Regions from separate parts of the Chromobacterium subtsugae genome, predicted to be linked through region 2. Evidence: riboswitches for the same ligand, from Rfam matches in the RefSeq annotation. Region 2 holds a riboswitch; the other holds the start of a gene.
The links. A riboswitch is a leader RNA that binds a small molecule or an ion and turns the genes downstream of it on or off. The one in region 2 is predicted to bind cobalamin.
Positions count from the first base shown of each region.

Region 1: it holds a riboswitch for cobalamin, as region 2 does, so the genes downstream of both, U6115_RS17110 (HoxN/HupN/NixA family nickel/cobalt transporter) here and U6115_RS02375 (TonB-dependent receptor) in region 2, are expected to answer to the same signal.

Region 1 covers NZ_CP142381.1:3,580,454-3,595,169, forward strand. Annotated here, with positions in the region: gene U6115_RS17085 (response regulator) at 1-1,342, opposite strand, end outside; gene U6115_RS17090 (putative bifunctional diguanylate cyclase/phosphodiesterase) at 1,484-3,628, shown strand; gene U6115_RS17095 (cobyric acid synthase) at 3,630-5,096, opposite strand; gene cbiB (adenosylcobinamide-phosphate synthase CbiB) at 5,230-6,168, shown strand; gene cobD (threonine-phosphate decarboxylase CobD) at 6,161-7,147, shown strand; cobalamin riboswitch at 7,190-7,374, shown strand; gene U6115_RS17110 (HoxN/HupN/NixA family nickel/cobalt transporter) at 7,487-8,533, shown strand; gene U6115_RS17115 ((2Fe-2S) ferredoxin domain-containing protein) at 8,530-8,859, shown strand; gene U6115_RS17120 (cobaltochelatase subunit CobN) at 8,856-12,980, shown strand; gene U6115_RS17125 (putative cobaltochelatase) at 12,977-14,716, shown strand, end outside.
Region 2 covers NZ_CP142381.1:472,540-487,255, forward strand. Annotated here, with positions in the region: gene U6115_RS02305 (PilW family protein) at 1-244, shown strand, start outside; gene U6115_RS02310 (pilus assembly PilX family protein) at 241-789, shown strand; gene U6115_RS02315 (pilus assembly protein) at 797-4,450, shown strand; gene U6115_RS02320 (type IV pilin protein) at 4,435-4,884, shown strand; gene U6115_RS02325 (GspH/FimT family pseudopilin) at 4,897-5,448, shown strand; gene rfaE2 (D-glycero-beta-D-manno-heptose 1-phosphate adenylyltransferase) at 5,559-6,059, shown strand; gene U6115_RS02335 (biotin--[acetyl-CoA-carboxylase] ligase) at 6,056-7,021, shown strand; gene U6115_RS02340 (type III pantothenate kinase) at 7,018-7,731, shown strand; gene U6115_RS02345 (SPOR domain-containing protein) at 7,728-8,573, shown strand; gene U6115_RS02350 (YoaK family protein) at 8,672-9,481, shown strand; gene U6115_RS02355 (hypothetical protein) at 9,681-10,799, shown strand; gene cobS (adenosylcobinamide-GDP ribazoletransferase) at 10,807-11,547, opposite strand; gene U6115_RS02365 (histidine phosphatase family protein) at 11,535-12,137, opposite strand; gene cobT (nicotinate-nucleotide--dimethylbenzimidazole phosphoribosyltransferase) at 12,134-13,168, opposite strand; cobalamin riboswitch at 13,295-13,504, shown strand; gene U6115_RS02375 (TonB-dependent receptor) at 13,630-14,716, shown strand, end outside.

The DNA of each region.
Region 1 (14,716 bases), 1.7 Mb from region 2:
CGAAGCTGGACAGTTCTATCACGCCGACCAGCTCTTTTTCGTGCAGCAGCGGGTAGGTGTAGGTAAAGCGCGGCGTCTCCAGCAGGGTGCCGGTGACGATGGGCGCCACGTCTTCATTCGACACCTCGAGGATGATGGGCTTTCTCTCGCGCGCCACCTGCCCCACCGCGCCCTCGCCCAGCTGGAAGCTGGCGCCGATGTGGTTGCGTTCGGTATACATATAACTGCCGATCAGCAGCAGCACCTGTTCAGACTCCTGGTACAGGTAGAACACGCCGCGGCCGGCGTCCAGGTAGCGGCCTATCATGCCGATGGCCGAGTCGGCTAGCTGCTCGGTGGTCAGGTCCCCAGTCAGCGCCGCGGATATCTGGCCATAGCCGTCCTTCAGCCAGTTGCGGCGCTCGTCCTCGCTGCGGGCGCCGCGCAGCATCCGTATCATCTCGTTGATGGCGATGCCGAGCTTGTCCTGGTTCGACGCCAGCTGCACCTCCTGGCTCAGGTCGCCCTGGCCGATCGCGTAAGCCCGGCTGGCCAGCCTGTCCAGCGCGTCGACCAGTTCCTGCAATCTGGCCATCAGGCTGTTGCCGTCGCCCTCCCGCAGCCGGATGTCCATGCTCAGGTCGCCTTCAGCCAAGCGGGAGGCGATATCGGCCGCTTCGGTCGGCTCGCCGCCCAGCCGGCTGAGAATGGAACGGCTGGTCAGCCAGCCCAACAAACCAATCGCCAGCAACATCGCCGCGCTGATGACCAGCGTCAGCTGAATGGCGCCGCGCTTGGTCTGCGCCGCCTCATCGGAAAACTTGCGGGCGATCACCATGTTGTAGTCGATATGGCCGTCTATCATTTTTTGCAGCTGGATGGACAGCGGGTCCAGCGCCAGCAGCATCTGATGAACGTTGGCGACGCTTTGCGCGTCGTTGCCGCGAATGGCGAGAATGGGCTCCAGAACGGACTGGAATTTCTGCCACACCGGTTTTTCCCGCTCCAGCCAATCCTTGTCGGTCGCGTCGGCAAAGCAGCTGCCCCCATCGCAGCCATTGGTTTCATAACTGCGGATGGCGTCGCTGACTTGTTCGCGGGCGGTTTGCAGCCGCTGCTCTATCTTCAGCCGCAAAGCCCGGTCCTCGTCGTAATCGAGGCGGCCGACCTGGATATTGACTTCCAGAAAAGCGCGCCGCAGCTCGCCCAATACTTTCAAGCTGGGCACCGCGTTGATATTGCCGAAATTGGCGCCGTCGTAGACTTTCTCCAGCAAATACTGCTCCAGCGCGGTGAGCATGGCCAATCCCAGCAAAGCGGTGGCCACCAGCAAGGCCATATTCTTGCCGACAGTGAGTTTCATGCGAGTCTCTCCGGATAAGGCCTGCGCGGCGCCGCATTCAATTTTGCAGTTTAGACAATCAGCGAAACTACTAAGGCTTTAAAAAGGAACTAGACTGGAGGCAGGCTGTTAAGCGGAATAGCATGAACAGGGAGGAAGCCGATGCCGGCGCCAGGCGACATTCTGGTGGTTGACGACACCATGACAACCCTGATGATGCTCTTGGCGCTATTGTCCACCGAGGGTTATCAGGCAAGCTCCGCGCAGAGCGGCGCCGAGGCGCTGGAACTGGTGCGCAAGCATCCTCCGGATTTGATCCTGCTGGATTTCAGCATGCCGGACATGGATGGGCTGCAGGTATGCCGCCAGCTCAAGGCCAGCTCCCGCACCCGCGACATCCCCATCCTGTTCCTCAGCTCCATCGCCGACACCCAGGCCAAGGTGGACGGCTTCGCCGCCGGCGCGGTGGACTTCATCGGCAAGCCGTTCGAGCGCAGCGAGCTGTTGGCGCGCGTCAACACCCACCTGGACCTCGCCCGGCTGAAAAAGCGCCTGAGCAAGCTGGTGGACGAAAAAACCGAGTCGCTGCGGCTGAGCGAGCAGCGCTTTCGCGCGATGATCGAACAAGCGCCGGAAGCCATCATGGTGTACGACCTGGACAGCAGCCGCTACGTCGACGCCAACCAGCAGGCCGAGGCGCTGACTGGCCGGCAGCAGAAGGACTTGATCGGCATGACGCCGGTGCAGCTGTATTCGCCGGAACAACCGGACGGACTGCCTACTGCCGAAAGCGTGCGCCTGCACGCCGCCAGGGCGATGAAAGGCGAGGTGCAGGTTTTCGAGCGCGTCATCGCCCGGCCCGATGGCAGCAACATGCCCTGCGAAGTGCGGCTGAGCAAGCTGCCCAGCGAAACCGGCCGCCTGCTGCGCGTCAGCTACATCGACATCTCGCCCCGCGTCGCCGCTCAGGAAAAGATCAACCGCCTGGCCTATTTCGACGCGCTGACCGGCCTGCTGAGCCAGAGCGGCCTGCTGGAGAAGCTGGACAATCTGTTCAACATCCGCCAGGAAGCCAATCTGCAGGGTTTCGCCATGCTGTTGATCGATCTGGGCGACTTCAAGTCCATCAACGACGTCTACGGCAACAGCGTCGGCGACCTGCTGCTGTGCGAAGTGGCGGAACGGCTGCGCCGGCTGGCCGGCGCCGGCAATCTGATCTCGCGGCTGGCCGGCATCGAATTCGTGGCGGTGCTCAGCGGGATCCACAGCCGCGAAAAAGCGGAACAGGCGGCCGACGAGGCGCTGGAGGCCCTGTCCCGCCCGTTCATCATCGACGAGATGACGCTGAACATCACCGTCAGCATAGGCGTCAGCCTGGGTCCGGAACACGGCGCCAGCGGCCAGGAACTGCTGCGCAACGCCGACATGGCGCTGTACAAGGCCAAGCAGCAAAGCAAGCGCCGCGTCCAGGTGTTCGAGGCGGCCCTCAGCCAGCAGATGCGGGAACGGGTGGAGCTGGAAAAGGAGCTGCGCCACGCCATCGAGGAAAACCAGCTGGTGCTGCACTACCAGCCGCAGATCGAGCTGGCCAGCGGCCGGGTGGTGGGCGTGGAGGCGCTGGTGCGCTGGCAACACCCGCGGAAGGGTATGATCCCGCCGGCCCAGTTCATCCCGATCGCCGAACAGTCCGGCCTGATCCTGCCGCTGGGACGCTGGGTTCTGCAGGAAGCCTGCCGGCAGCTCAGCCGCTGGCAGGCCAAGGAGCCAACCCGCATCCGCATGGCGGTGAACCTGAGCGTGGCGCAATTCACCGACCACGAGCTGCCGGAATTCGTCGCCGGCATCCTGAAGCAAACCGGCATCCCGCCCAGCAGCCTGGAGCTGGAAATCACCGAGTCCTGCGCGATGTTGTCGCCGCAGCAGTCGATAGACATGATGCGGCAATTCCACCAGATGGGCGTGCTCAGTTCGATAGACGATTTCGGCACCGGCCATTCGTCGCTGGCCTACCTCACCCGCTTCCCGCTGGACACGCTTAAAATAGACCAATCGTTCATCCGCAATATTTCCAGCGACGAACGCGACACCGCCCTGTGCGACACCATCGCCTATCTGGCGCACCGGATGGGCCTGCAGGTGGTGGCCGAAGGCGTGGAAACCGATGAGCAGCTGACCTTCCTCACCAGCATCCACGTCGACGTGGTGCAAGGCTATCTGCTGTGCAAGCCGCTGCCGGCGGCGCAGGTGGAAGCCTTCATCCTGCAAAGGCCGGACCAGTCGCCGCGGCCCGGCGTCGAATACTTCTAGCTCAGCGCGGCAGACAGTCGCGGATGAGCGCCAGATCCAGATGCTTCTCCAGCATGTCGGCCAGCTTGTCGATATTGGCCTCGCGCAGCGCCGGATAGTCCAACGCTTCCGGCTCTTTCAGCCCCGCCCAGCGCAGGATGGCCTGGCAGGCGGCCGGTTCGTCCAGCACGCCGTGCAGATAGGTGGCGAAGATCTGGCCGTCTTCCGAGCGCGCGCCATCCACCGAGCCATCGTCAAACCGAACGGCGGGATGCGCCAGGGCCGGCCCCTGGCTCACCCCCATGTGGATTTCGTAGCCGGCGGCCTCGGCGTCGCCCAATGTCAGCCGGCCGCGCATCCGCGTCAGCCGCTTCTCCGGCGCCAGCGTGGTTTCCATGTCCAGCCAGCCCAGGCCGTCGCCGCTGCCCGGCTCGCCTTCCAATCCATCCGGATCGTGCAGCTTCTTGCCCAGCATCTGCAGGCCGCCGCAAATGCCCAGCACCTTGCCGCCGTAGCGCAGATGGCGGCGTATCGCCTCCTCCCAGCCTTGGGCGCGCAGCCAGGCGAGGTCCGCCAGCACGTTCTTGCTGCCGGGCAGCACGATCAGGTCGGCCGGCGGAATGGTTTCGCCTGCGCGCACCAGGGTGAACTCCACTTGCGGATGCAGGCGCAGCGGATCGAAATCGGTGTGATTGCTGACGCGCGGCGCGGCGGGCGCGGCCACGCGCAGCTTGTCGCCGCCGCCCGATGCGCCGCCGAGCTTGTCCAGACCCATGCTGTCCTCGGCCTCCAGGTGCAGGTCGTACAGATAGGGCAGCACGCCCAGCACCGGCTTGCCGGTGTGCTGCTCCAGCCAGTCGACGCCGGTCTTCAGCAACGACGGATCGCCGCGGAAACGGTTGATCACCAGGCCGACCACCCGGGCGCGCTCCGATTCGGACAGCAGCGCCAGCGTGCCGGCCAGGTGGGCGAACACGCCGCCGCGTTCGATGTCGGCCACCAGGATCACCGGACAGTCCACCGCCTCGGCGAAGCCCATATTGGCGATGTCGCCGTCGCGCAGATTGATCTCCGCCGGGCTGCCCGCGCCCTCGGCGACGATGCATTGATATTGTTCCGCCAGCCTGGCGTGCGACTCCAGCACCGCCTTCATCGCGACGGGCTTGTAGCCGTGATAGCCGCGCGCCTCCATATTGCCGATGGCGCGGCCCTGGATGATCACCTGCGAGCCGGTGTGGCTGTTGGGCTTGAGCAGCACCGGGTTCATGTCGGTGTGCGGCTCCACGCGGCAGGCCAGCGCCTGCACCGCCTGCGAGCGGCCGATCTCGCCGCCGTCCGCCGTCACCGCGCTGTTGAGCGCCATGTTCTGCGGCTTGAACGGCGCCACCCGCACGCCGCGCCGGGCCAGCAAACGGCACAGGCCGGTGGCCAGCGCGCTCTTGCCGGCATCGGACGTGGCGCCCTGGATCATGATGGTTTTGGCGGTCATGGCGATCTCCCTGCGCATGGATGGCTGACAACGCTTAGAATGGCGGCTTGATTCATTCCGGCCGCCCAAAGCGCGACAGAATTGCGCATTGGATAATACTGAGCGGCGGCCGGCCATTATATAGGGCTGTTCGTTGAATTCCGCACTGTTTCTGCCGATCGCGCTGCTGCTGGACCGTCTGCTGGGCGAGCCGCCGCGCTGGCATCCGCTGGTCGGCTTCGGCCGGCTGGTCAAAGCCATGGAGCGGCTGGCCTACCCGGCCGCGCCACAGGCTGAGCCGGTCTGGCGGATGCGCTTGCGCGGCGCTGCAGCCATCGCGCTGCTGCTGACCCCGCCCACGCTGATCGCCTGGGGGCTGGCGAGGCTGCCGTGGCTGGGCGCCATCGTTCCCATCGCCCTGCTGTATCTGGCCGTCGGCGCTCGGAGCCTGGCCCAGCACGCCGAAGTGGTGCGAAAAGCCTTGGCCGACGGCGACTTGGCCCTGGCCCGTGAACGGGTGGGCTGGATAGTCAGCCGCGACACCAGCGAGCTGGATGAAGCCGGCGTGGCGCGCGCAACGATCGAGTCGGTGCTGGAAAACGGCAGCGACGCCGTCTTCGCCGCGCTGTTCTGGTTTCTGGTTCTGGGCGCGCCGGGCGCGGTGCTGTACCGGCTGTCCAATACGCTGGACGCGATGTGGGGCTACAAGAACGAGCGCTACCTGCATTTCGGCTGGGCCGCCGCCCGCTTCGACGACGTGCTGAACTATCTCCCGGCTCGGCTGGCCGCCCTCACCTACCTGCTGCTGGGCCGTGCCGCCGACGGCTGGCGCTGCTGGCGCGCCCAGGCGCCGACCTGGTACAGCCCGAACGCCGGCCCGGTGATGGCGGCCGGCGCCGGCGCGCTGGGCGTCAGCCTGGGCGGCGGCGCGCGCTATCACGGCCAATGGAAGGAACGTCCGCCGCTCGGTTGCGGTCCCACCCCCACGCATGAAGACATCGGCCGCGCGGTGCGGCTGGTCAACCGGGGCATGTGGCTGTGGGCCGGGCTGTCGCTGGCGGCCGCCATCTTGATCGGAGCGATCCATGCTTGAACACGGAGGCGGCCTGCTGCGCGCCGCGGCCGAATACGGCATTCCGGCCGGCGACTGGCTGGACCTGTCCACCGGCGTCAATCCCAACGGCTGGCCGGTGCCGCCGCTGTCGGCCGACAGCTGGCTGCGGCTGCCGCAGAACGGCGACGGATTGGAAGCGGCGGCCGCCGACTATTACGGCAGCGACAAGCTGCTGGCCGTGGCCGGCTCCCAGCCGGCCATCCAGTTATTGCCCAGGCTGCGCGCGCCCTGCCGCGTCGGCATGCTGGCGCTGTGCTACGCCGAGCACCCCCACCACTGGCAGAAGCGCGGGCACCAGCTGTTCCGCCTGTCGCCGGATGAGCTGGCCGCCGGCATAGACCAACTGGACGTGGTGTTGCTGTGCAATCCCAACAACCCCACCGGCGACCGCTTCGATGCGGCGCTGCTGGAAAGCTGGCGGCAGCGGCTGGCCGCGCGCGGCGGCTGGCTGGTGGTGGACGAGGCGTTTCTGGACGCGGCCCCGGAGGACAGCATGCTGCCGCACATCGGCAAGCCGGGACTGATCGTGCTGCGCTCGATCGGCAAGTTCTTCGGCCTGGCCGGCGCGCGCGCCGGATTCGTCTTCGGCTGGCCGGAGCTGCTCCAGGCGCTGGCCGAGGAGCTGGGGCCATGGACGGTGGCCGGCCCAGCGCGCGAGGCGGTGAAGCTGGCGCTGCGAGATGTGGAATGGCAGCGGGACATGGCCAGCAAGCTGCAGCGCGACAGCTCAAGACTGCAACGCTGCCTGGAGCGGCACGGCCTGCCGCCGGCCGGCGGCTCCGAGCTGTTTCAATGGGTGCCGGATGCGCACAGCCTGGCGACGCACCGCTACCTGGCCGGCCGCGGCATCCTGACCCGCTACTTCGAATCCATCCCCAGCCTGCGCTTCGGCCTGCCCAAAACCGATCAGGACTGGGTGCGGCTGGAACAGGCGCTAGCGGACTGGAATCGGTTTTAATCAAAACTACTGATGTTCACAGCCCGGTTTTTGTCACGTATCATCCGATTCCATCATGACGGTGCCCCTAGAGGGTGAAACGGGAACGCGGTGAAAAACCGCGGCTGCCCCCGCAACTGTAAGCGCAGAGTCCACGCCTGACGCCACTGGCCCTTAGCAAGGTCGGGAAGGCGGCGCCCGGACGGCGACGCGCGAGCCAGGAGACCGGCCGTCATACGTGTCGACGCAAGCAGAAACCGGGCGGGGTGTACCGGGGGATACGCACAAGCTCCGCTCATGGATAAGAAGACGGAAGGATGTGCCCTCGCTTGCGCGACGAGTATCGTCTACGAGGGCACCATGCATCCATCCACCACGCTGTCCGCGGGCCGCCGTCTGGCGCGCCACGCTCCCATACTCGCCGGGCTGATCCTGGCCAATCTGTTGGCCTGGGCCTGGGCCTTCGCCGCTTTCGCCGACCACCCGGCCCAGCTCGCCACCGCCCTGCTCGCCTATTTGTTCGGCCTGCGCCACGCGGTGGACGCCGACCATATCGCCGCCATCGACAACACCGTGCGCAAGTTGATGCAGGAAGGCCGCCACCCGTCGGCGGTGGGCCTGTTCTTCTCTGTCGGCCACTCCGCGGTGGTGGTCATCGCCGTGGCGCTGATCGTGTTCGCCGCCAGCGCCTTGCAAAGCCGCGTCACCGGCTTCAAGGAGATAGGCGGCGTCATCGGCACCAGCGTGTCGGCCTTCTTCCTGCTGGCGCTGGCGCTGATCAATCTGTCGTCCTTGCGCGCGGTCTGGGCGGCTTTCCGCCGCGCCCGCGCCGGCGAGCCCATCTGCGACGAGCAACTGAACCTGCTGCTGAACAACCGCGGCCTGATCGCGCGCATGCTGCGCCCGCTGTTCAAGATGGTGACCAAAAGCTGGCATATGTTGCCCATCGGTTTCCTGTTCGGCCTGGGCTTCGACACCGCCACCGAGATCGGCCTGTTCGCCATCGCCACCTCGCAAAGCGCCAACGGCGTGGCACTGTGGCACATCATGGTGTTCCCGGTGCTGTTCGCCGCCGGCATGGCGCTGGTGGACACGCTGGACAGCATGATGATGGTGGAAGTGTACGGCTGGGCCTTCATCAACCCGGTGCGCAAGCTCTGGTACAACCTGACCATCACCTTCGTCTCGGTCGTGGTGGCAGTCGGCATCGGCGGGCTGGAAGGCCTGGGCCTGCTGGTGGACAAGCTGCAGCTCAGCGGCGGCCTGTGGGATGTGATTGCCGCCCTCAACGACGACCTGGCCCATTTCGGCTATTTCGTGGTCGGCGTGTTCCTGTTCACCTGGCTCGCTTCCGCCGCCATCTACAAATGGAAGCGCTTCGACCAAATGGCCCCGGAGGCGCAATGAGAACGCACGACAAACACGTGCTGATGTGCACCGGCCCGCGCTGCACCCCTGACGGCGAGGGCTCGGAGGCGATGTTCCTGCACCTGGGCCGCACGATAGACGCCTGCGACGGTCTGCGCGCCAAGCGTACCCGCAGCCACTGCTTCGCCGTGTGCAAGGAGGGGCCGGTGATGGTGGTGTACCCGGACGGCGTCTGGTATCGCAAAGTCAGCGAAGCCGACGTCGAGCGCATCGTCTGCCAGCATCTGAAGGGCGGCGTCCCGGTTGAAGAGCTGGTGTTCCATAAAACCGGCAGCGGCGACATCGAAACGGAACCCCAGGCATGAGCGCCGAAATCGCACTATTGAGCCACGCCGGCACCGACCTCGCCGCGCTGTCGCGCGCGCGCTGGCCTGAGGATTTCCCCGCGGTCACCGGCATCGCGCTGCAAGGCATAACCGACGAGGCCGCGATGCGGGCGCTGCTGGACGGCCAGCTTGCCAGCGCCCGCGCCATCGTGCTGCGCGTGCTGGGCCGCGCCGACGCGATACCCGGCCTGGAGCGGCTGCTGGCCCACGCCCGCCGGCTGCAGGCCGCGGTCATCGTGGTCAGCGGCACCGGCGAGCCGGACCCGGAGCTGCAAGCGCTGTGCAGCGCGCCGGTATCGCTGCAGCAGGACGTCCACGCCTATCTGCAGGCCGGCGGCAGCGTCAACCTGGGCGAGATGATGCGCTGCCTGGCCGACAGGCTGCTGCTGACCGGCTTTGGCTACCAGAGCCCGCAGCCGCTGCCCGAGCACGGCGTCTACCACCCGGAGCTGGCCGCGCCCTGCTCGCTGGAAGATTGGCTCGAAATCCGCCATCCGGACTGGCCCACCGTCGGCCTGTGCTTCTACCGCGCCCACTGGCTGTCCGGCAACACCCGCTTCATCGATCTGCTGGTGGACTGCTTGGCCGAGCGCGGCGTCAACGCGCTGCCGGTGTTCACCTCGTCCTTGCGGACCATAGACCAGGGCGGCCTGCCGGCGGCGCTGACGCTGCTAGCCGATCCGCGCGCGAATGTTTCGCTGCTGATCAACACCACCTCGTTCGCGATGGGCGACATCAACAACGACGGCCCCACCCAGCCCGGCTGGGCGGTGGAGGCTTCGGACCAACTGGATCTGCCGGTGCTGCAAGCCATCACCAGCAGCATGACCCGCGAGCAATGGGAAGCGTCCGACCGCGGCTTCAACCCGCTGGACACAGCGATGAACGTCGCGCTGCCTGAATTCGACGGCCGCATCATCGGCGTGCCGCTGAGCTTCAAGCAGCCGGCCGAGGCCGGCCAGGCCGAGCAATACGCGCCGCTGCCGGACCGCGCCCGCCGCCTGGCCGGCATCGCCGCGCGCTTGGCGCGGCTGCGCCATCTGGAAAATGCCGGCAAGCGCATCGCCTTCATCTTCACCAACTCCAACAGCAAGGCCTCGCAGATAGGCAACGCAGTGGGCCTGGATTCGCCCGCGTCTCTATACGCTATGCTGCGCGGCATGCAAGGCCGCGGCTACCGGATGGATCCGCTGCCGCCGGACAGCGACGCGCTGATGCACGAGCTAATAGACCGCGGCGCTTACGATCAGGACTACCTGAGCGCCGAGCAGATGAAAAACGCCGCCGCCCGCGTGCCGGCCCAGCGCTACCAGGCCTGGTTCGACGAGCTGCCTGAGGCGCTGCGCGACAAGATGCTGCAGCGCTGGGGCCAGCCGCCGGGCGGCGCCTACGTCGACGGCGACGAACTGGTATTCTCTGGCCTGGATTACGGCAATGTCTTCGTCGCGCTGCAGCCGCCGCGCGGCTACGGCATGGACCCGGACGCCATCTACCACACGCCGGACCTGCCGCCCACTCACCACTACTACGCGCTGTACCGCTGGCTGCGCGACGACTGGCGGGCCGACGCCATCGTCCACGTCGGCAAGCACGGCACGCTGGAATGGCTGCCGGGCAAGGGCGTGGGCCTGTCGCAGAATTGCTTCCCGGACGCGCTGTTGGGCGACATGCCGCTGTTCTACCCCTTCATCGTCAACGATCCGGGCGAAGGCTCACAGGCCAAGCGCCGCGGCCACGCGGTGATCATCGACCACCTGACGCCGACGATGACCACCGCCGACAGCTACGGCCCGCTGGCGCAGCTGACCCAGCTGGTGGATGAGTACTACCAGGTGGAACTGCTGGACCCGAACAAGCTGCCGCTGCTGCAGCAGCAGATCTGGGACCTGATCAAGGAGGCCAAGCTCGACACCGACCTGGCCGCGATGCTGAAGCACGACCATGATCACGATCACGAGCATCACCACGATCATGACCATAGCCACGACCACCCGCATGGCGGACACCAGCACGCGCCCGCCGCCGTCCACGGCAAGTACCGGGCGCAGGCGGCCAAGCCGGCGGCCGCGATGAAGCCGGCGGCGGCCGCGGCGGCGAAATACCGCCCAGCCAAGGCCGCGCACAGCCACGATCATGGACACCATCATCACCATCATGGCGACCACGACCATCACCACGGCCACCATGACCACCATCATCATGATCATCACAGCCACAGCCACGACCACCACGACCATGACCACGATTGGGACGACACGCTGAACGAGGACGGCGTGCCCTTGAGCCTGGCCAAGATGGATGGCGTGGACGTCGCCCACCTGATCGAGGACATAGACGGCTATCTGTGCGAACTGGGCGCGGCGCAGATCCGCGACGGCCTGCACGTGCTCGGCAACGCGCCGCAGGGCGAGGCGCTGGTCGACATGCTGCTGGCGCTGACCCGGCTGCCCAATCTGGGCATCCCCGGCCTGCCCGCCAGCGTGGCGGCGGCCTGCGGCGGCGACTGGCCGCTGTGGCAGCAGGACCAGGGCAAGCGGCTGGCCGAAGCCCCCGCGTCCTTGCAAGCGTTGGCCGGCCAGGCGCTGGTCACCCGCGCCGACGCCCATGACGCGGTGATGAAGCTGGCGCGCGCGCTGATCGCCGATTTGGCCGCGCGCGGCTACCACGCCGCCGCCATCCCGGCCGCCGTCGAAAACATCCTGCCCGGCATCGAGCCGCATGCCGATCTGGAGCGGGTGCTGAACTTCGTCTGCGCCGAACTGTGCCTGAAGCTCGCCCGCACCGCCGAGGAGATAGACAATCTCTTGCGCGGCCTGGAAGGCGGCTACGTGCCGGCCGGCCCCAGCGGCGCGCCGACGCGCGGCATGGCCCACATTCTGCCCACCGGCCGCAATTTCTATTCGGTGGACCCGCGCAGCCTGCCCTCGCAAGCCGCCTGGCGCATAGGCGACGGCTTGGCGCGCGAGATGCTGGCCCGCCATCTGAAGGAAACCGGCCAATATCCGGAATCGGTGGCCATCAGCGTGTGGGGCACCAGCGCGATGCGCACCCACGGCGACGACATCGCCGAAATCCTGTCGCTGCTCGGCGTCAAGCCGCGCTGGCAGCAGGAAAGCCGCCGCGTGCAGGGCCTGGAAGTGATCCCCCTGGCCGAACTGGGCCGGCCGCGCATCGACGTCACCGTGCGCATCAGCGGCTTCTTCCGCGACGCCTTCCCCCACCTGATTTCACTGGTGGACGAGGCGGTGCACACCGTGGCGCGGCTGGACGAGCCGGCGGAGCAGAACTTCCTGCGCAAGCACTACCTGGCCGACCTGAAGAACGAACTCTTAGGCAAGCTGCCCGACTCCGACGCGCAATCGCTGTACCGCGTGTTCGGCGCCAAACCGGGCAGCTACGGCGCCGGCATCCTGCCGCTGATCAACGAGCAGAACTGGCAGAACGACGCCGATTTCGCCACCGCCTACGTCAACTGGGGCGGCTACGCCTACGGCCGCGAGGCCAACGGCGCCGACGCCCGCGACGCGCTGCGCCATCGGCTGGCGGGCGTGGAAGTGGCCCTGCACAACCAGGACAACCGCGAGCACGACATCTTCGACAGCGACGACTACCTGCAATACCACGGCGGGATGATCGCGACGATACGCAGCCTCAGCGGCCGCCAGCCGCGCGCCTTCTTCGGCGACAGCCACAATCCGGAAGTGCCGGCAGTACGCGGCCTGAAAGAGGAAGTGCTGCGGGTGTTCCGCTCGCGGGTGGCCAACCCGAAGTGGATAGCCGGCATCCAGAAGCACGGCTACAAGGGCGCGCTGGAGCTGACCGCCACCGTCGATTACCTGTTCGGCTACGACGCCACCGCCCAGGTGGTGGACGACTGGGTCTATGAACAACTGGCGCAAAGCTACGCGCTGGACCCGGCGATGCAGCAGTTCTTCGCCGACAGCAACCCGTGGGCGCTGAACGCCATCACCGACCGCCTGCTGGAAGCCGCGCAGCGCCAACTGTGGGCGGAGCCGGACCCGGACACGCTGGCCGCCTTGCGCCAGCTGCACCTGGATAGCGAAGCGCTGCTGGAAGCGCGCGGAGAAAACAAAGCATGAGCCCGATTTACCCCTTCGCCGCCATCGTCGGCCAGGAACAACTGAAGCAGGCGCTGCTGATCTGCGCCGTCGACCCGACGGTCGGCGGCGTGCTGGTGCGCGGCGACAAGGGCAGCGCCAAGAGCACCGCCGCGCGCGGCCTGGCCGCCGTGCTGCCGGCGATACGCCGGGCGACCGGCTGCGGCTACAACTGCGAGCCCGACCATCCGCTGCCGCTGTGCCCGGTGTGCTCCGGCGACGCGCGCGCGCTGCATGACGGCCCGGTGCCCTTCATCAACCTGCCGCTGGGCGCCACCGAGGACCGCGTGCTGGGCAGCCTGGACTTCGAAAAGGCGCTGCAGGGCGGCAAGCAGGCGTTCAAGCCCGGCCTGTTGGCGGCGGCCCACCGCGGCATGCTCTACATCGACGAAGTGAACCTGCTGGCCGACCACCTGGTCGACGTGCTGCTGGACGCCGCCGCGATGGGCGTCAACACCGTCGAGCGCGAGGGCCTGGCGGTCAGCCACCCGGCGCGGGTGACGTTGCTTGGCACCATGAACCAGGAAGAAGGCGATTTGCGGCCGCAGTTGCTGGACCGCTTCGGCCTGATGGTGGACGTGGCCGCGCCGCGCGAGCCCGCCCTGCGCGCCGAGGTGGTGCGCCGCCGCCTGGCCTTCGAGGCCGACCCAGCCGGCTTCGCCGCCCAATGGCAAACCGACAGCGAAGCGCTGCGCGCCAACATCGCCGCCGCGCGCGCGCTGCTGCCGCAAACCCGGCTCAGCGATAGCCTGTTCCACTTCGTCAGCGAGCTGTGCTGCGAATTCGACGTCAGCAGCCTGCGCGCCGACATCGTGCTGAACAAGGCCGCCCGCGCGCTGGCCGCGCTGGACGGCCGCGCCGACGCCAGCGCCGAAGACATCCGCGACGCCGCCCGGCTGGTGCTGCCGCACCGCCGCCGCCGCAAACCGTTCGAGCAAAGCGGGCTGGACCAGGACAAGCTGGAGCAGATGACGCGGCAGGCGTCCAACCCGCCCCCTCCGCCGCCTCCTTCTCCGCAGGAACAGAATCACACCCAGCCGCCGCCGGACGCAGACGGCGAGCAGGAGCCGAATCCTGCCAGCCATGGTTCGGAACAAATCTTCGCCGCCGCGCCGGCCGGCGACATCGCCCGCATCCTCGTCCAGGCGCCCTCGTCCGGCGATGCGGCCGGCCGCCGCAGCGACGGCGCCAGCCGCCAGCGCGGCCATTACGTGCGCGCAGAGGCCAATCCGCAGCCGGCCCAGCTGGCGGTGGACGCCACGCTGCGCCACGCGATCTTGCGCGATCCGGACAATTTTTCCGTCACCCGCGCCGACCTGCACGACAAGGTCCGCGTCGCCAAGCAGGGCAATCTGATCCTGCTGGTGGTCGACGCGTCCGGATCGATGGCCGCCCGCCAGCGGATGGAGCAGGTCAAGGGCACGGTGCTGAGCCTGCTGGAAGACGCCTACCGCCGCCGCGACCAAGTGGCGCTGATCGCCTTCCGCGGCCAGAAAGCCGAACTGCTGCTGCCGCCGTGCAACCGCGTCGAACAGGCCGAGCTGGCATTGCGCGAGCTGCCCACCGGCGGCCGCACGCCGCTGGCGCACGCGCTGGCGCTGGCCGCCGACACGCTGTCCCGCCAGCTCGGCGGCCCGGCGCCGCTGTTGGTCATACTCAGCGACGGCCGCGCCAATGTGGCGCTGGACGGAGACGGCGACCCGTGGCGGCAGGCGCTG
Region 2 (14,716 bases):
CGCGCCAGGCGTCACCACCGAATATTTGCCGGCCAACCAGATCAGCAGCTGGAGCCAGGTGAACAGCCTGCGCATCGCGGTGCTGCTGGAAGGGCCGCAAGGCACCGCGCCGCTCAGCAAGGCCGGCAATTGCCTCAACCGGACGCAGTGGACGGTGCTGAGCAATACGGTCAATGTGCCTTGCGACACCCGGCTGCGCCATGTCTACACCATGACGGTATCGTTGAGGAACGCGGGCCTATGAAACCATTGCGCAAAGCCGGCTCGGAGCGCGGCGTGGTATTGATCATCGCCCTTATCTTCATGCTGGTGATCATGATCCTGGGGCTGGCCGGCAGCACCCAATCGCTGAGCCAGCTGCACATGGCCAGCAACAACGTGCAGTACCAGAGCAATCTGGAGCTGGCGGAGGGCACGCTGCGCCAGGCGTACTCGGCCATGCTGCAGGGCGTGTTCGCCAGCCAGACCTACACGGTGGCGGGCAACAACGGCTACTACCAGTTCAACGCCAACACCGTGCCGGCGTGGCAGCAGAATTTATACACACCTTCGTTCTGGACCAATAGCGCGATGACGATTCCCGGCTATACCGGCACGCCGCCCAATTCGGCCGTCACCAGCAGCTATGTGGTGGAAAACATGCCGGCGGCCTGCCGGGCGGGAACCAGCTGCGGCAACCGCGGGATCTATGGGCAGGCGGCCGGCGGCAACAACTACCGGGTGACCGCCCGGGTGGTCACCAGCAACGGCGCGAGCCCGGTGGTGGTCCAGGCAATCTTCACGCAGTGAGGCGGATATGGCTGACTGGAAACCGGCGGTGCGCATCGTGGTCGGCATCCTGCTGCTGGCATGCATTCTGCTGGCGGCCCGGAAGGTGGCCGGCGGCGGCTCCACCGCCACGCTGGCGATCTCGCAGGTGCCGCTGACCATCACCACCCCGGCGCGGCCGCAGGTGGTGATCGCCGTCACCAATTCCGAATCGATGGACGGCAGCACCATCACTTATTGCAACGGCACCGGCAATTCCGGCGCCAACTGCAGCAATGGCTTTTCCACCAGCTATACCGGCCGCGGCGGCGCTTTGCTGACCGGCGCCGGCGCGGTGAGCGGACTGACCGGCTCGTCCTCGCCGATCAACTACCCGGTGCCGGCCAGCTTCACGCCTCCGGTGTCGGGCGGCGCGGCCGGCAGCCTGGTGCCGTACACCTCGACGCTGTCCGGCGGCCAGCTGGCCGACAACAGCCCGTCGCGGCTCAATGTCGCCAAGGCCGGCATCCTGTCGATCCTCAACACCTATCTGGCGACGACGGATTTCGCCCTGTTGTCCTACCAGATGAGCAACACCAGGATGTACACCACCTGGGTGTATTACATGGCGCCGACCGGCGGCTTCGCCTTCACCAATACGCCCACCGCCACCAGCAGCACCGACACGGTCTACAACCCCTGCTACAACTACCTGACCTCGTCGTCGACCACCGTGGCCAGCAATTGCGCGTCGATCGCGCTGTCGCTGGGCCTCAGCGGGTCGTCGGTCAGCGGCAGCCAGTACATGACGGTGGCGGCCACCAGCGACGACGCCAACATCAACGACGTGCTGTATTCCTCGTCGCTCAACCCGGTGTTCATGACCTACGGCACGGTCAGCCCCAGCAATCCCTACACCTATTACTCGCTGAGCAGCTACAAGTCCGGCTCGGTGTCGGTGTCCTACAGCACGATGGCGCCGGGCGGGCGCACCAACTGGGCCACCAGTCCGACCAATGCCGGCTACGTGCCTTACTCGCCGCAGGTGATGTATGTGCAGCGCGGCTGGGGCTATGGCGGCTCGCAGTCGTACTCCGGCGCCACCACCAATGTGACGATGACCAATCTGGGCAGCCCGTCGGCCAGCCAGCTCACCAGCGCCTACAACAGCTTCTCGCCGTTCCTGCAGCCGGAAACCAATTCCACCAGCACCAGCGAAATCAAGTCGGCGGCCGGGCAGTCGCCGATCTACGCGCTGCTGAAGACCGCGCAAACCTCGTTCACCAGCACGTCGTCCAGCAGCGGCTGCTCGCCGCAAAAATACGTGGTGCTGATCACCGACGGCCTGCCAACCCAGGACAAGAGCGGCAACTTCTGGCCGCCGGCGGGCAGCGCCGCCGCCAGCGGCTATGGCGTGACCGCCAGCTTCAACGCCGACGGCTCGCTCAACACCGGCGCCACCAACGACCAGGCGTTGCTGGACACCATCAGCCAGATCCAGTCGCTGGCCAACAGCGGCATCAAGACCTATGTGATAGGCCTGGGCGCCGGGGTGGCGCCGGCTACCAACCCTACGGCGGCGCAGACGCTGACCGCGATGGCGGTGGCGGGCAATACCGGCTCCTATTACCCGGCAGTCAGCGCCACCGCGTTCAGCAACGCGCTCAGCTCCATCCTGGTGCAGATCCAGAAAGGCAGTTACGACCAGGCGTCGGTGGCGCTCAACAGCACCACGCTGAGCACCAATTCGCAGGCTTTCCTCGCCAGCTTCAATCCCAGCGACAGCCCGTACAACGACTGGACCGGCAATCTGTCGGCCTATTCGTTGTCCACCAGCAGCGGGCTGAACGTCGGCACCAGCGCCAATTGGCAGGCGCAGACTCAGGTGGACACCTTCTCCAGCAGCAACGCCTGGCAAAACACGCGCTTGATCGCCACCTGGGACGCGGTCAACAGCAAGGGCGTGCCGTTCGAATGGCCGGCTTCCGGCGTCACCGGCATCAACAGCACCCAGCAGGGCTGGCTGCAGCCATCGGACACCAAGGGCAGCCTGCGGCTCAACTACCTGCGCGGCGACAAGTCGCAGGAGGTGCAGAACGGCGGCGGCTTCCGCAACCGCAGCCACCTGCTGGGCGACATCATAGACAGCGGCCCGGTGTATGTGGCCAAACCGGATGGCCCGTACAGCGACGCCAGCTACCTGAGCTTCATCAACGCCAACGCCAACCGCACGCCGCTGCTCTATGTCGGCGGCAACGACGGCATGCTGCACGCATTCAACGCCAGCACCGGCAACGAGGCTTTCGCCTTCATCCCCAACGGCGTGTTTTCCAACCTGTACCAGCTGACCAGCGCCTCGTACAACAACAACCACATCTATTTCGTCGACGGCTCGCCGCAGGCCGGCGACGTGATGTTCGCCAACGGCGTCTGGCATTCGCTGCTGGTCGGCGGCCTGGGCGGCGGAGGCTCCACCATTTACGCGCTGGACGTGACCACGCCGTCCAATTTCACCAGCGAGACGGCGCTGGCCAGCGCGGCGCTGTGGGAATTCAGCGACAGCGGCCTGGGCTATACCTATGGTCGGCCCTCCATCGCCCGGGTCAACGCCACGCCGGGATTCGCGGTGATGTTCGGCAACGGCTACGCCAGCAGCGGCAACCACGCCATCTTCTATGCGGTGAATCCGCAGACCGGCGCCACGCTGGCCAAGATAGATCTGTGCAGCTCGGTGCCGGCGGCCTGCAACAGCAGCGCGCCGCAAGGCTTGTCCGAGGTAGTGGCGATCAACAGCAGCGGCAATGCCGGCGCGGCGGTGGACATGGTTTACGCCGGCGATCTGCAGGGCAATGTCTGGGCGATCAACATCGGCAGCAGCAATCCGGCCAGTTGGAGCGTGCGCCTGCTGTTCACCGCCACCGACAGCAGCGGCAACCACCAGCCGATCACCGCCGCGCCTGCGGCCACGCTGAACGCCAACTTCCCCAAGCAGAAGGGCACGATGGTCTATTTCGGCACCGGCCAGCTGCTGGCCCAATCCGATCTGACCAATACCAATACCCAGGCCTTCTACGCCGTTTACGACAATCTGAGCATCAGCGGCCTGACGCCGTCCAACCTGGTGCAGCAGACCGAGTCGCTGGTCACCTCGGCGCAGTCGGGCTTCACCAACACCACGGTGACTTCGACCACCTACAACTGGCAAAGCCCCAACCCGCCGCTCAGCTGCGTGGTGGGGCGCACCTGCCCGACCCTCTACGGCTGGTACTACACGTTGAGCTTCGCCGGCAGCGGCACCCGGGTGCTGACCAATCCGCAGGTCTTCGCCGGCAATGTGGTGTACACCACCTTCGCGCCGCCCTCCACGCCTTGCACCAGCGGCGGCCTGTCGTTCCTGATGGCGTCGAGCTACGCCACCGGCGGGCCGCCGACGCAGCCCTTCCTCGACGCCAATGGCAACGGGGTGGTCAATAGCCAGGATGTCTATAACCAATTGCCGGTGTCCGGGGTGCAGCTGGGCAGCTTCTTCGCATCGACGCCGGCCTTCGTCACCTCGAATCAGGGCGGCTACAGTGCCAGCATCCTGGTGGGCGGGGGCAATGGCAACAGCAACAATAATTGCGCCAACGGCAAGCTGAGCTGCACCAGCAGCAGCCCGTTGCAGCAATACTATTCCTGGAGCGGCTGGTGGCAGATCATGTGAAGCGGGGGCGGAGCGGGCCGGCGGGGATGCGCGGCATCACCTTGGTTGAAATGATGGTGACGCTGGCGGTGGTCGCGATTCTGGCGTCGATCGCCTACCCGCTGTACACCAGCCATGTGCAGCAGTCGCGGCGCGGCGACGCCTGGCAGGCGCTGACCGCCGCGCAGTCGCAGATGGAGCAGTGCTACGCCCAGTATTTCGCTTACAACAACGCCGCCTGCACGGTGTCGGCCAGCTCGCCTGGCGGCTATTACCAGGTGCAGGTGTCTTCCGCCACCACGGCCAGCGGCTATGTGCTGACCGCCACGCCGGCCGCCGGCGGGCTGCAGGCGGCCGACACCACCTGCAGCAGCTTCAATGTCAGCAACAGCGGCTTGCGCAGCGCGGCCAACGCGCAGGGCAGCGATACCAGCAGCACCTGCTGGCCGCATTGACCGGGGAATCGCATGTCGGGCAACAGCCGCGGCTTCACCTTGCTGGAGATGATGGTCACCCTGGCGGTGATGGTGATATTGCTGACGGTGGCGATGCCGGCCTGGCAGACGCTGATGCAGAACCAGCGGCTGATCAGCACCCGCGACAATCTGCTCAGCGCGATGAGCCAGGCCAGGGCATCGGCGGTGAACGACGACAGCGTCGTCACCATCTGTCCGTACAGCGCGGCTTCCAGCACGGCGTGCGGCAGCAGCTGGAGCGCCGGCTGGGTGATAAGCGAGCAACAGTCCGGCAGCGCGGTGTTGCTGAAATCGCAGCCGCTGGTTTCCGGTTCCCCCACCATAGGCACGCTGGCGGCGGGCACCGCCAGCGGCACCATCGCCAGCGTCAGCTTCAATCCGCGCCCGCCCTATGTCGCGGTGGCGCAGACCGGCGACTTCCGCATCTGCGACAGCCGCGGCGCCGCCGTCGCCCTGTCGTTCAATCTGCAGAGCACCGGTTATGCCCAGTCGGCCGCCAGCGCCGGCGCCACGCTGAGCGGCGCCAGCCTGAGCTGTCCCTGAGCGCGGGAGTTGGGCAGGCGCGGGCGACGGTGGTATGCTTCGCGACTCGTCCCATTTGCGGCCGCGGCCTTGTCTGCCGCCTGCGCCGCATGATTCGCGCAAGGAACCGCATGACTTACCCGATGCCGTCGTTTGAAGACAAGATCTGCCCGCCGGAACAGCTGGCGGAGCGTCTGGCCGCGCTGCCGCGCCCGTTGGTGTTCACCAACGGCTGCTTCGACATCCTGCATCGCGGCCATGTCACCTACCTGGCGCAAGCCCGGGCGCTGGGCGCCAGCCTGGTGCTGGGCCTGAATACCGATGCTTCGGTGAAGCGCCAGGGCAAGGGCGAGGACAGGCCGATCAACAACGAGCATAACCGCGCCGCGGTGCTGGCGGCGCTGGAGAGCGTCAGCCTGGTCACCTGGTTCGACGCCGACACCCCGGCCCAGCTGATCGAGCAGGTGCGGCCGGAGGTGCTGGTGAAGGGCGGCGACTGGACGGTGGACAAGATCGTCGGCAGCGCCGAGACGCTGGCGCGCGGCGGCCAGGTGCATTCCATTCCCTTCCTGTTCGACACCTCCACCACCCAGACGCTGAACAAGATCCGCGCCGGCGAGGGCAAGGCGTGAACGAACACGCGTTCGCGGTGCTGCACCACCTGTCGGATGGACGCTTCCATTCCGGCGAGGACATCGCCCAGGCGTTGGGCTGTTCGCGCACGCTGGTGTGGCAGGCGGTGCATGCGATAGAGGCGGATTTGGGCCTCACCGTGTTCAGCGTGCGCGGCCAGGGCTACAAGCTGGCGCAGCCGTTCGCCTGGCTGGATGTCGCCGGCGTGCGCGCCGGCCTGTCCGAAGCCGCGGCCGAGGTCTATACCTTGGCGGTGGCCGAACGCACCGACTCCACCAACAGCCAGCTGATGGCGCGCGCCGGCAACGGCGGACTGCATGGCCTGGTGCTGGCCTGCGAATTGCAGACCGCCGGCCGCGGCCGACTGGGCAGGCGCTGGCAGGCGCGCTTGGGATCGGGGCTGACGTTCTCGCTGCTTTGGCGCTTCGAACGCGGCGTGTCCGAGTTGGCCGGCTTGTCGCTGGCGGTGGGCGTGGCGCTGGCGCGCGCGCTGCGCGGCCTGGGCGCGCCGGTGCGGCTGAAGTGGCCCAACGATGTGCTGCTGGACGGCAGCAAGCTGGCCGGCATCCTGATCGAGCTGTCCGGCGACGCGCTGGGGCCGGCGGCGGTGGTGATAGGCATAGGCTTGAACGTGGCCGATCCGGGCGAAGTGGACCAGCCAGTGGCGACCTTGCGCCAGGCCGGCGTGGCGGCCGACCGCAACAGCCTGTTGGCCGCGCTGCTCAATGAATTGCAAACGGTGCTGTCGGCGTTCGATCGCGACGGCTTCGCGCCGCTGCGCGACGAGTGGTGCGCGTTGTCCGCGCATCAGCAGGCGCCGGTGCGGCTTAGTTTTTCCCACGGCGAGCCGGTGGACGGCATCGCCTGCGGCGTCGCCGACAACGGCGCCCTGCGGGTGGAGACCGCGCAGGGGATGCGGACCTTCCATGTCGGAGAGGTCAGTCTCAGGGAACGCCAATGAAGTTATTGATAGACGCCGGCAACAGCCGGGTGAAATGGGCCGCCTACCGCGGCGCGGAATGCGTGGCCAAAGGCGCCGCCGAACATGGCGAGCTGGCCAGCCTGGCGCCGGTCTGGAGCCAACTGCCGCTGCAGGGCGCCTGGATGTCGTCGGTGGCGCGGCAGGAGGTGGCCGACGCGCTGGCGGCGGCGTTGGCCTGTCCCTTGCACCGGGTGCATGCCCAGAGCCGCTTCGGCGCGGTGTGTAACCATTATCGCAACACCGCCGAGCAGGGCGCCGACCGCTGGCTGGCGGTGTTGGCCGCGCGCGAACTGTGCGGCGGCGACGTCATCGTCGCCTGCGCCGGCACGGCGTTGACGGTGGAAACGCTGACCGCCGACGGCGATTATCTGGGCGGGCTGATCTTGCCCGGCTATGGCCTGATGCTGCAAAGCCTGGCCCAGGGCACGGCGAATCTGGACCGCGCCGCCGGCGCGGTGGTGGATTTCCCGCAAGGCACGCAGGATGCGTTGGCCAGCGGCGTGATGGCGGCGCTGGTGGGCGCCATCGAAGGGCAGCGGCGCAAGCTGGCCGAACGCACCGGCCGCCAGCCTGCCACGGTGATCCTGACCGGAGGCGACGCCGGCCGCATCGCGCCTTGGCTCGCCGCTCCGCTGGAGATCGTGGATAATCTGGTGTTGATGGGTTTACTCAAGGTGGCGAACGCGTGATCAAGTGGCTTGTGGCGCTGGTGGTGGTGCTGAATCTGGTGGTGGCCATGTATGGCTCCTTCAAGCAGCGGCCGCCGATGGATGTGCATGCGCAGGAAGTGAGTCCCGGCCAGGTGAAACTGTTGCCGACAGGCTGGACGCCGGACGCGTCGGCCGGGCAGGCCAGCGCGCCGCATGCGGCGGCGAGCGCTCCCGCGTCCACCGCCAAGGCGGCGTCGGCGCCGCTGGCGGCAGCCAAGACGGACAAACATGCCAAGCCCGCGGCCAGCGCGCCGCAGGAACAGGCCAAATCGGCCAAGGCGCAGGCGAAGCCGGCGCCCAAGCAAGAGGCGTCCAAACCGGCCGCGGCCAAGTCCGCGGAAGCCGCGCCGCCGGCCGCCAAGGCCTGCTACCGCTGGGCCGGCCTCAGCGACAGCCTGCTGGCCCGGGTGAAGGGCGGCGTGCCGTCGCTGAAGCTGAAGGCCGGCCAATTGCAGGAAGACAGCAAGGAAGAAAGCAAGGGCTCGAGCCGCTTCTGGGTGTACTACCCGCCGCTGGCCACCCAGGCCGAGACCAAGACGCTGTCGGCCGAGCTGAAGGACAAGGGTTTCGACAACTACCTAGTCAGCGGCGACGAGTTCAAGGGCAATCTGTCGCTGGGCCTGTTCGGCCGCGAAGACGCGGCCAAGACGCTGGCGGCGCGCCTGAAGGCGGCCGGCTACGACAAGGCGGTGGTCAAGTCCAAGAACGAAGCGGCTAAGGTGACCACTCTGTCCTTCAAAGACCTGGACGCGGCGCAGGCCGAGCATCTGAAGGCGCTGCAGAAGCGGTTGACGCCGGGCATCGCGCTGAAAGGCTGCTGATTGGACGGCATTTGATCCGACGGCTTGCCAAGCGGGCATGCTGCGGCGCAATATGAAAAACGGCGACGATGGGTCGCCGTTTTGCTTGCCGGATTGCCATGGCCCGACACTTCCACATTACCAGGCTGCTGGACCGCGGCCGCTTCAACGACAAGGTATTGCGCCAGCTGGGCTGGGCGATGGCCTTCATCGCCGGCGCCATCAACGCCGGCGGCTTCCTGGCGGTGCACCGCTATACCTCGCACGTCTCCGGCATCGTGTCCGGCATGGCCGACGCCTGGGGCACCGGTGAGGTGCGGCTGGCGCTTTCGCTGCTGGTGATGCTGTGCTGCTTCATCGGCGGCGCCATGCACAGCACCTGGCTGATCCTGTGGGCGCGCCGGCAACGGCTGCGCGGCGGCTACGGCGTGTCGATGATGGAGGAGGCGCTGCTGCTGCTGGTGTTCGGCTTGCTGGGCGCCGGCTTGTCCCTGCACAAGGGCCTGTTCACGCCGCCGACGGTGATGTTGCTGTGCTTCATCATGGGCATGCACAACACCATCGTCACCAAGCTGTCCGGCGGCCTGCTGCGCAGCACCCACATGACCGGCATCGCCACCGACATCGGCATCGAGCTGGCCAAGATGAGCTACTACAACCGCCAGCAGGGGCCACGGATCCAGGCGGTGCGATCCAACCGCAACAAATTCCGCGTCTACAGCCTGATCCTGTTGTCCTTCTTCGCCGGCGGCGTGGTCGGCGCGCTGGGCTTCAAGCACCTGGGTTTCGGCTTCACGCTGCCGCTGGCCTTGTTCCTGTTCCTGCTGGGTCTCAGGCCCGCCTGGTACGACGTCAGGCTGCGCTGGCGCTGGTGGCGGATCGGCTTGACGGCGGCCAGGGCGCGCGCCGGCGCTTTGCGCCGGACTTGAACGACTTCCCTCATCCCGGCGCGCTGCGGGTTTCCGCGCCACGGGGCGCGGCAGCCTTGAGCCGTCGGCTGTGAAAGATGGGTGACGGGCTATGAAATTGTCATTATGGAAAAGTGCTTGTGTGGTTGTGACGCACTCTCGCTTGGAGAGCGGCACCAGTCCCTGAGTTTGGGCGGGCTTTTTCATGCAAAGGGGCGGCATGGACGTACGAAAAGCGGTTGGTTTGTGGGTTAGCTGGGCTTTGGCGGCGCCGGTTCACGCCGATGTCTGGCAGGGCGAGTTGGGCGGCGCGCCGGTTGTGATGGAGTGGAGCGTCGATAACGAGGGCGAGGTCGACGGCCGTTATTTCTATCGCAAATTCCATAATGACATCGCGCTGACGGGCAAGCGGGATGCGCAGGGCGCGTTGCGCTTGAGCGAGAGCCTGGGCCATGGCGAGGCGCGGGCCGATCTCGCGTTGCGCCCATCCGGAACCGGTTGGGTGGGTGAGTGGCGCGAACCGAAGACGAAGCGCGCGTTGCCGGTCACGCTGACGCCGTTGGCCATGTCGAGCGAGGAGGGTACGGACGAAGCGGATTGGATCGACGACTACAACCGGGCCAGATTGGCTGACCTGCGGTTGCGGCGGGTGGGCGAACAGGTTTTCCTCGGCCATCGGCTGAGCTGGTGGGAGGAGCCGGTCAGCCGGATCCGCTGGTTCCGGTTGGAAAGCGGCTATTCTGCGGACGCCATGGCCCGTCTGAACCGGATTTTTGAGAGGCGGCAATGGCGCGCGGTGGTGGATGCCTTCGAGTGCGTGGCGGCCGCGCAGGGTTCGACTTTAGGCAGGTATCAGCAGGCGGTGACCCCGCGCTTGCTGACGCCGCGCGTGGTGAGCATCAGCATTGAAACCAGCGCGTTTTGCGGCGGCGCCCATCCGGACTCCGGCGACGCGCCGTTGAATATGGAGGTGGCCAGCGGGCGCGTTTTGCATCTGGAGGATGTATTGTGGCTGGGGAGGGGCGAACCACAGGATGCGCGGGGCGAGGATGGCCTGCTGCGAGATGCCGGGTATGAAAGCAAGGTGCTGCAGCCTTGGCTCGCTAGCGTCTTCGGCAAGTTGTATCCGCGGGAGATGGCTGGTGGCGAAGGCGGGGGTTGCGATTACCGCGGTCCCGAGGTCTGGAATGCGTTCAATTGGTATCTGACGCCGAAAGGCATGCAGATCGGCGCCTTCTTCGCGCGCGCGCGGAAGGATTGCGACAACCCGGCCTGGAGCCTGTTGCCGTGGGCATTGGTGCGCCAGCACCCAGGCGTTTTGACGCCGCGTTTGCCGTAAGCCGGCCTCACTTCAACACAGGAAAATACGTCGGCAGAATCAACAGCGCGGCGAGCAGCGCGATCTCGCAAAGCTCAACCCCCGCGCCCAGGCAGTCGCCGGTCATGCCGCCCAGGCGGCGCTTCAGGAAGGCCCACCAGGCCAGGCCGGCCAAGGGGGCCAGCAGCAGCGCCGGCGCCAGCCAGGCCGACAGCGCCAGCAGCGCGGCCAGGTTCAGCCCCATGCCGGCCCAGTCGCGGCGCCAGGCGAAGCGTTCGCCGCTGCCCGGCGCGATGGCCGGCAGCGTCGCAGACCAAGCGATGGCGAAGCCGCGCGCCCAGGCCGGCGCCAGCAGCAGTCCCCAGACCGGCCCGCTCTGGCGCGCGAGCAGCATCAGCAGCACCAGCTTGCAAACCACCGCCAGGATCAGCGAGAGCACGCCGAAGCTGCCCAGATGCGGGTCTTTCAATACCTCGAAGAAGCGTTCGCGCGAGCGGTGGGACGCGCCCAGCGCGTCGGCGAGGTCGGCCAGGCCATCCAGGTGCAGGCCGCCGGTGACACCGGTCCAGACCAGCAGCGCCAGCAGCGCCGCCAGCCAGGGGTCGACCGGCTGGCCCACTTGCAGCGCGCCCAGCAGCAGCGCGCCGACCAGCGCGCCGACGGCGGGAAACCAGCGCGCGCTGGCGGCCAGCCATTCCGGCTTGAATTCCGCCAACTGCGGCGTCGGCAGCCGGGTGAGAAACTGCACCGCCAGGATCAGTCCGCGCATGCAGACTCCAGGCGCAGCAGGTAGGCCGGGTGGCCTTCCAGCATCGACAGCTGGACGAAGCCGCCGCGCTGCACCGTCATCAGCTTGGCGACGGAAAAATCGGTGCCGAGCAATTCCGCCATCAGCACAGTGATCACGCCGCCGTGCGTCACCAGCAGCCGGTGGCTGCCACGCGCCTCGGTCATCCAGTCGGCCAGGCCGGCCAGCACCCGGGTGCGGAACGCTTCGAAGCTTTCGCCGCCGGGCGGGCTCAGCCTGCCGTCGGCCAGCGCTTCGCCCCAGCCGGGGTGGACGCGCTCCAGGTCGGCCACCGGCTGGCCGTCCCAGCCGCCGAAGTCCATCTCGGCGAAGCGCGGGTCCACTTTCAGCGTCAGCGAGCCGGACAGCGCCTGCTTGACCGCGAATTCGCGGCAGCGCTGCAGCGGCGAGCTGGCGATGGCGGTGACCGGCGCCAGGCTGCTGATGCGCTGCCAGCTGCGACCGAGCTGATGGTGGCCGTGCTCGGTCAGCGGCAGGTCGGTCAGGCCGATCAGCCGGCCGTCGTGGTCGATTTCGCCGTGGCGCAGCAGGGTGAGCGTGTAGGGATTCATGCCGATTTGCCGCTGACGCCGGCTTCGGCGAAAGTGGCCATCTCGTTGTGCAGCTTCACCGCCATCTGCAGCATCGGCACGCACAGCGCCGCGCCGGAGCCTTCGCCGAGGCGCAGCCCCAGGTCCACCAGCGGGTGCAGCTGCAGCGCCGCCAACGCCAGGTCGTGGCCGGATTCGGCGGAACGGTGGCTGGCCAGCAGCCAGTCGTGCAGCGTCGGGTCTATCGCTTTGGCGCACAGCGCGGCCGCGCTGGCGATGAAGCCGTCCACCAGCGAAGGCACGCCCAGGCGCGCGCCTTCCAGGAAGAAACCGGCGATCGCGGCGATTTCCAGCCCGCCCAATTCGGCCAGCGTGTCCTCGCCGCTGAGGTTTTCCCAGGCCACCCGCGCCAGCGCGGTCTTCACCACCCGGCGCTTGTTGGAGAGGCCGCTGTCGTCGATGCCGGTGCCGCGCCCGACCACCAGCTCCGGCGCCGCGCCGGTGAGGCGGCAGATCAGCGCGGCGGAGGCGGTGGTGTTGCCTATGCCCATGTCGCCGGCGATCAGCAGATTGGCGCCGGCATCCACCGCGCGGCGCGCGGCGGCGCGGCCGGTTTCCAGCGCGGCGGCGGTTTCCTCGGCGCTCATCGCCGACTGTTTGGCCAGATTGTGGCTGCCGGCGCGCACCTTGGCGTGGATGATGGGCAGCGCCGACACATCGCCCGCCACGCCGACGTCGACGACCTCCAGCCGGGCGTCCAGCGCGCGCGCCAGCACGCAGATGGCCGCGCCGCCGGCGCTGAAGTTGCGCACCATTTCGGTGGTGACCTCGGCCGGGAAGGCCGACACGCCTTCGACGGTGACGCCGTGGTCGCCGGCGAACACGGTGATCGCCGGTTTCAATTCCTCGGGGCAAGCCCGTCCCTGCCAGGCGGCGAAGCGGCAAGCCAGTTCCTCCAGCTGGCCCAGGCTGCCGGGCGGCTTGGTGAGCACGGCCTGGCGGGCGCGGGCGGCGTTGCGGGCGGAGAGATCCAGGGGTTTGCTGCTGTTCATGGTTGAGCCTGCCGGAGTGCGGGGCGCGATGCCCGGGTGATCGAGAAAAAGCCTGCCGCCGGCGCGCGGCCGGTCGGACTCTAAGCATATTACCGCTTGGACGATGCCGCCATAAGCCCGGCGAGGTATAATCCGCCGCTTGCAGGTGCCCGCGGCCGCCGAATTCCGGCGCGCGGGTGAAACGGGAAGCCGGTGGACAAGCCGGCGCTGCCCCCGCAACGGTAAGGCCCGGCGCGCAAGCGCCCAGGCGACGCAGATAGCCACTGTCCTACAGGATGGGAAGGCGCGGCGCCGGCATGGCCCAGCCCGGAGACCGGCCTGCGCGCCTCGGCCGGAAGCCGGGCAGATTGCTGACGAATCGCGGGGAGGCGATCCGACAGGCGTTCCGGTTTTGCCGTGCCGTCCTTTGCTGTTGTTGTCCTCTTCGCACTCAACGTTGACCCTGTCGTGGAGTGTGTTTCATGTTCAAGTTTCAATCCTGCGCGCTGTTCGCGGCGCTGACCGCCGCCGGCGTGGTTCAGGCCGCCGATCTTCCCGAGTTCGCCGGCGACCCGGTGATCGTCACCGCCAGCCGGGTGCCGCAGAAAGTCTCGTCGCTGCCGGCGAACGTCACCGTCATCACCGCCGAGGACATTGCCAACAGCACGGCGACGACGGTGCAGGATGTGCTGTCTAGCTACGCCGGCGTGCATGTGTCGAACAGTTCCGGCTCCGCCAGCACGGCGATGGTGGATCTGCGCGGTTTCGGCGTGACGGGCATGAGCAACACGCTGATCCTGGTCGATGGCGTACGGCAAAACACCAATGATTTGAGCGCGCCTAACCTGGGGGCGGTCACGCTGGCGAGCATCGACCACATCGAGGTGGTGCGCGGCATCGGCGGCGTCGCCTACGGCGGCGGCGCGACCGGCGGGGTGATCAACATCATTACCAAGTCCGGCGCGGCCAACGGGGTGAACGGCAGCGTCATGCTGACCGGCGGCAGTTACGATCTGCGCCAGCTGGATGCCAATCTGCACGCGGGGAACCAGTATGTGGCGCTGGATGGCTATGTCCAGTCGTTGAAGACCGACAATTACCGCCAGAACAATGCCGAGCGCGACGACAACGCCGGCGCCACCTTGACTTTCAAGCATGACGGCGGCGACATCAAGCTGTTCGCCAAAACGGCGAGCCAGGGCTTGCGCCTGCCGGGATCCATCGTCATGGATCCGGCCAACGGCCAGAACCCCTTGCTCAACAATCCGACCGGCACGGCGACGCCGAACAGTCACTCCTCCACCGGCACCAGCAGCGGCGGCGTTTCTTTGAGCCAGGACTTGGGGGCCGGGACGCTGTATGCCGACTGGTCGCGCCGCGTCAAGGATGCGGACTCCTGCGTCCAGTATGCCGGCATCGCCGGATGCTCGCGGGACCAGCGCAATCTGGGCGAAAACGCCGCCAGCGCCCGTTACGAGCTGCCTATCGGCAAGCACACCCTGTCTTTCGGCAGCGACTGGCTCGACAGTTCGATGAGCGTATACAACTCGCTGGGCAATAAGCAGACCT